Regions from separate parts of the Aneurinibacillus sp. XH2 genome, predicted to be linked through region 2. Evidence: riboswitches for the same ligand, from Rfam matches in the RefSeq annotation. Region 2 holds a riboswitch; the other holds the start of a gene.
What was found. Region 2 has a riboswitch for cyclic di-AMP ahead of ACH33_RS13120 (hypothetical protein). Riboswitches for the same ligand answer to the same signal wherever they lie in the genome.
Positions count from the first base shown of each region.

Region 1: another riboswitch for cyclic di-AMP. It lies ahead of ACH33_RS05685 (C40 family peptidase); the one in region 2 lies ahead of ACH33_RS13120 (hypothetical protein).

Region 1 covers NZ_CP014140.1:1,166,377-1,169,556, forward strand. Annotated here, with positions in the region: gene ACH33_RS05680 (arylamine N-acetyltransferase family protein) at 300-1,052, opposite strand; cyclic di-AMP (ydaO/yuaA leader) riboswitch at 1,385-1,511, shown strand; gene ACH33_RS05685 (C40 family peptidase) at 1,532-2,101, shown strand; gene ACH33_RS05690 (SHOCT domain-containing protein) at 2,428-3,051, opposite strand.
Region 2 covers NZ_CP014140.1:2,658,262-2,661,441, forward strand. Annotated here, with positions in the region: gene ACH33_RS13115 (hypothetical protein) at 23-1,210, opposite strand; cyclic di-AMP (ydaO/yuaA leader) riboswitch at 1,381-1,507, shown strand; gene ACH33_RS13120 (hypothetical protein) at 1,511-1,864, shown strand; gene ACH33_RS13125 (enoyl-CoA hydratase-related protein) at 2,002-2,799, opposite strand; gene ACH33_RS13130 (DUF533 domain-containing protein) at 2,935-3,180, opposite strand, start outside.

The sequences.
Region 1 (3,180 bases), 1.5 Mb from region 2:
GCTATCTAAATGGGTGGCGGGATTCGTTGCTACAGGTCTTCCAGAAACAACCCGTTTGTATGATTTACAACACACTTGTGCCACATAATTTTCACCAAAAATAACCTGGCCTTGCGCCGGGTTATTTTTGGTGGCTACTAAATGAAAGTGGAGCCATGTTTGCCATCATGGAGCATGAAAATTATCCTCCCCCTGGATGCTTTAATTTCTATGTAGATGATGTTGATACACTTTGAGAACAGGTGAGAGATAAGGGAGAAGTAGTGGAAGAATTATTTTCCACTGCATATGGAATCAGGTTATAATATTATTCCGAATCGCTGCTTCAAGATTTCGTTTCTTTCTTCGGAAGACAAAATCATCCGTTTAGTTTTTATGGAGTTAATTGTCTCGATTAGTGAATCACCCGAAATAGTGATTCGACCATTAGGTGTAGCAAGAGAACAGATAAGTTTTTTCGTGAAATGAGACTCCGAAGAAGTTTGCTGGTACTGATTCATTTCATAAAACTCGTCAAGTTTACGAGGTTTTTTCGTGAATTTAAATTCTGTAATCCATTCATTCTGCACTAATTTCTGGAAACATAAGGTCTCGGAATTTGACTCACTCGTGATACGGTACGAACCACTGACATCGGTGACAATGTCTCCCGAAAGCTGAAGAGGGCTACGCACGGAATCACCAAACCCGACATCGACGATATAGTCTTTTTCGAGGTGTACTAAAAGAGCCATGTGGTCGAACTCAGGGCCATATGTACCATCACCGTGATGAACCCGGCCAGAAACCAGTGACACAGAGAAACCCACATTTTGTAGAAGCCAACCTAACAGTCCGTTCAATTCATAACAATATCCTCCTCGTTTACTTACAACAATTTTTTGGTAAATTGCTTCAAGGTTTATTTCAATAGGACGGGAGTTTATGATGTCCAAGTTTTCAAACGGGACGGACAGCATGTGACGCATTTGAATGAATTGAAGCGACTGGTAATCGGCGTGAATGTCTTCAATATCAACACCAATACGTTTGAGGTACTCGCGTACGTTCAATCAAATCTCCTCCTATGCTTAACAACTTTTCACGTTGTGTATCTGCCATCCAGAAAATATCACCTCTATAAGTATATGATACACACTTTATTCCCTCAAGAAAATTGATTTGTGTTGATAAAAAATTTTACTACATATATGAAGCGAAAGCAGGAGCAGAGCTTGATTTTATCAAAAATTAGGAAGATCTTCGGTTCTTTTTATTTTTGGGCAAGTCTAATATATTAACTTAATGTGCATATACCGGGACTCATTATTGTCGGAAATACATGGGGACACACCCATCCCTTTACTAATGTACCGCTCGTCTTTATACGGTAAGGTAAGAAAGGATTCAATGAATGCCTAGTCCATCAATTGGAACGGGGGAATCATTTTATGGGGTGAAATCGTGTATACGATCGGGCACCTTTCAACCGAACCCGTCAGCTAACCTCGGAGGCATGGGAAAGGGAGAGTGTAATAATTTGTTAAAACGCATGATTACTATTGCAGGAATGACTGGGGTTTTGCTTACCGGAATGAGTAACTTGGTACCTCAACAAGCTCAAGCACAGCAAGTTGAATCACAGCAAGGCGAAGCATATACATGGCCTCACCAGGTGAGCACCAAACAACAGACAGATCCATTTACAAACAATAGGCCAACGCAAAGTGCTAATTTAACTACTGGGTCAGCAACAGGACTTCAGATCGCTAATTATGCCAAACAGTTTATCGGTATACCGTATGTACATGGAGGAAGATCCCCGCAAACCGGATTCGATTGTTCAGGATTTACTTCATATGTGTACAAGCATTTCGGCATCTCGATATCAACTGGTCCTATCGGACAACTGAAACAAGGCTACCAAGTAAGCAAATCCGATATGCAGCCTGGTGATATTGTCTTTTTCCATTCGGGATCACGTAGCGGCTATCACGAAGGAATATATATCGGAAACAATCAGATGATTCATGCACCTGCTCCAGGTAGAGGTGTACAAATCACCGATCTAAGTTCGTCATGGTGCCAAAGCCACTTTGCACAGGTACGCAGATACTTTTAGTTTATAAATCACTTTTCTTTAAAAGAGAGAGCACTGAAAAACGATTGCATTTTCTGTGAACTGAGTGTTGCTGGATTATTTCCAGTGGCATTCTTTATTTTTGTTAACTTTAACTATTCACTTTGTTAACATACGGATTCATTTATAACGAATGGTTAAACTCATAAATGTTTCCTTAGTGACATAAAGCTAGGGGATTTAATTGCTTATTAGGAAATACAAGAAAAAGCACCCATCTTCCGCTTTACGGAAAAAAGTCGGGTACTTTTTCGGTGCTCTCCCGTTTAGGTGGAGGGGCTTTAGATTCTTAGGTTTCAATGGATGGATTAACGCATAAAGCCAATTGTCTTTTCTTCATTTTTCTTAGATTGTATTAACTCTTTCTTTATTTCATTAAATTCTTCTTCCGAGATTATATTTTGTTCTTTAAGCTGTGATAGCCTAAATATTTCTGCGGAAATAGAAGAAGGTTCTAAATTATGATAGTGAATATGGTTGTAGTATTTTTGATTAATATATTTCTCTTTTGCTTGCTGTAATTCTTTTATGAAATCATGTACTTTTTCTGACGAAGGAATATTTTCAAAAAAGACAATGTCTGTTTTATGATCAGATAAAGAAGTATAAGTATTATAATTAAACCAAAACATTATCCAAAAAAAACATGAGATAGGTGAATAAAAAGTCAAAGAGTCTAGCGCTTCTGCTTTATCAGTGTTAGAACTTGCAAACAAATAGTCCCATGCCATCATGGCACTTATTAACGTAAAAATGATAGCTGCAATAAAGGATTTTTTAGGGAATACCGAGAAAGATACCTGATTTTCAGGAATATCTTCGAATTTAATAAGTTTGTCATGCTTAAAGAAAAAGCGTTTATAACCATATAATAGTCCATTTTCAGTGATTTTAAAGGTACGTATAACAAACTTGCTTTTTTGTACTAACATTGTGTATTCACCGCCCATAATATCAAAAGTTACTTTAATAGTAATTATAAAGGAAATCAAATCCTTAATAAACAAAATATAGTATAAATTCTGGAGGAAGGGGATTTCTCGCGTGCCATGGTAAAATAA
Region 2 (3,180 bases):
CTTCGTTCCAAAAGCGACATTCCTATGTCCAAAACAATTTCTGTTCAAACTCCTGAATGATGAGATTCGGGTTCTCTCCCGTCCATTCCGCCAAACGAGCAAGCGCCTCACGGATAAATGCGATAAACTTTTCCAGTTCTTCCTCGTTAAATACAATTTCATCCCCGTTAACGCTCGAAGTCACCACCATAGAAGTAACGAATCGCGTCATCGGCACGTATTCGTCATTAAGAAAATAAAACACGTACGGATATTGTTCAACAAGGCGACTTGCCCAGGCGTTCACCGCTTCATTCTGCATAACATCTTCCAGTTCGCCGGAAAAACCGTAAAATGAAAACACAAGTCCTGCCTTTTTCTGGCGAATCCGTTCTTTGTCTTGCAACACTTCGTCAAAAAAAGTAACCAGTTTTGAAATATCCTCCTGCTCAACCTCTTCGCGCGAAATTTGGATGGGCGTAATATGGGCGAACTCATTATCTTCTGCCAGCTCTTCTTCCTCTTCTGCGCGCTCCGGTTCCCCCCCTATCTCCGCCTGCTTTTCTTCCATCGCAATACGTTCCGACATCATCTTCAACCATTCTTCAAAACGGCGCCAATCCGCTTCGTCCAATTCCCAGCCAATGGCTTCGGCAAACGCTGTAGCCCGTTCACGAGCATCCCATCCAAGCGCCTCGCACGTATCATAAATCATCACAAATCGGCTCTGCATAAACGTTCGCTGTTTTTCCGGGTGAGAAGGAAGCACGAACGTCCGGTAAATCTGTGCCGTCTCCTCATCTGTCCAATCAAAAAATGCGGTCGCATCATAGGTTTCTCTCTCCGCCCCTTCAATGTATTTTCCGATGCGTTTGCCTAAAAATTCATCCGCTTCTGCCATCAGTTCTGGAGAGAGACGCAGTTGCAGCCGACCTTCTCGACGTAACCCCAGCTCAATTTGTCCTAAAATGTCTTCCACTATACGAGCGATTTGTTTATAACTGTGATGCTCAATTTTTTCCCGGGTAATAACATATATTTGCGGCTCATCACGTCGTTCCAACGCTCTGTTTGAACCATGTTCATTTTCCCCCGAATTAGGTAGAGAAGCACTTTCCTCCGCTAGCTCTTCCCAAGGTATCTCGCCCGTCCGTTCCGCATCCACGCACTCACTTTCGTGTTCTTTCTGCTTTCGTCCTGCAAATACTTTGCGCAGGAATTGTCTGACCATGCTTCATCCTCCTGTTGCCTTTTCCTCAACGTATTCGACACGCTTTTCTTTTTTTCCTACACTATTTTACTGGGAAAAAAACGACACGAAAAGCATCAAAAGCACGTAATCCGTGCACGCTAAAAATCTAATTGACAACAATCGTGCCTGTGCTTTATTATAATCCAATCATGATTCAATCGCCGAATCCGAAAGGAGCGGGGGACCCATATAATAGGGGTGAATCACCTCTGGTGTAGGGCATTGCCTTGTGTCCGAACCCGTCAGCTAACCTCGTAGGCAAAGTTAAGGAGAGGAATTATGGTCAGCTTTTTCAGGAGTGTATTGAAGAGGGAAAATAAAGCAAAGTCACTGGAAGAACTACAAACTGATGCTAAAAAATGCTTGTCCGCTTTGATAGGGAAAAAAGTGACTGTAACAGTGGAAACAAACCAAGAGAAGAAAGAAATGAAAGGAATTCTAAAAAAAGTATCAGCCGAAATTATGGGAAATAAACACCAATGCTTGCATTTCTACCTCGATATTAATACGCAAAGCATCGGGACAATGGAAGTGAGTTCAGTATATGAAGATGACAAAAGCATAGTCATTCTCTGCGAACCGGACTATGCGCGACCAGGCCACTACAACAAAATTATTACTGTGACTAAATAATATACGCACCCTGCTTTTACAGCAGGGTGTCAAACTAAATGCTGCTAAAATTGACTAATCAACACGCCTGATAGAAAACAAACCATAACGAGATTGATACCTCGCTATAGTCTGTTTTTTGTCTTCTCATCCTCTCACTATTCTCCTCTGAACTGCGGCTTGCGCTTTTCGCTGAAAGCATTGAGCGCTTCCACGCGATCTTTAGTCGGAATAATCGTTTCATAAGCTTTCGTTTCAATTTTCAAGCCGGTTTTCAAATCAACTTCCGTCCCGTAGTTGATAGCATATTTCGCCTGAATAACGGCGAGCGGCCCATTCTGCATTATTTCTTCCGCCAGTTCCCGGCATTTAGGAATAAGTCCCTCACGCGTTGTCACTCCGTTAAGAATGCCGAGCGATTCAGCTGTTGCCGCATCGATTTTACGCGCTGTCAAAATCAGTTCTTTTGCTTTGCCTTTTCCGATAAGGCGGGGCAGGCGCTGCGTCCCGCCTGCGCCCGGAATAATCGCCCAACTTACTTCTGTCATGCCAAGCTTCGCTGAGTCGACCGCATAACGAAAATCGCAGGCTAGCGCCATTTCAAAGCCGCCGCCGAAACAAAAGCCGTTAATCGCGGCGATGGTCGGCTGGGGAAGCTCTTCTACCATATCGAACACGAAGCGAATTTTATGGATAAACTGGCGTACCTGCGCTTCGCTCATTGTCCGTCTTTCTTTCAGATCCGCACCCGTGCTGAACGAACGCTCTCCAGCCCCAGTGAAAATGACGGCACGGATGTCCCTGTCAAAGCGGATCTGATCAAGAGTTTGCTCAAGTTGCGTGAGCGTTTCATAATCAAAGCAATTCAATTCATCGGGACGATTCAGTGTTACAAATGCAAGGTGTCCCTCTTTTTCCATCAGTACTTTCGATTTTGCCGCTCCTTCATTATTCATGCATTTGCCCTCACTTTTCCTATCGTTTTCCATACACTTTTGCAGTAAAAGTTCGACAAATGTATGCGTTTTCCTTCTATTATTAATGCTCATCATATGAATAGCACAACAAATATATTTTGCAACGAAAGTTCCTTAACGGTTTGTCACAATGTTTTCCCAACGCGCCATCCAAGCAATCCCTTCCCTTACCCACTGTTCGATTTCTTTGATTTTATCCAGGGCAAGACCAAGCGCCTGCCCTATCGAGTAGATAAGAGCAATTTCTTCCGACACAATTTCCTTGTCCAGCGACGCCAACTTAAACATTTTGCGAATCAACATCATTTTCTCCAGTGTAGTAAGATAAGGACTTACCTCTAATGCTAACGCTTTCGGATC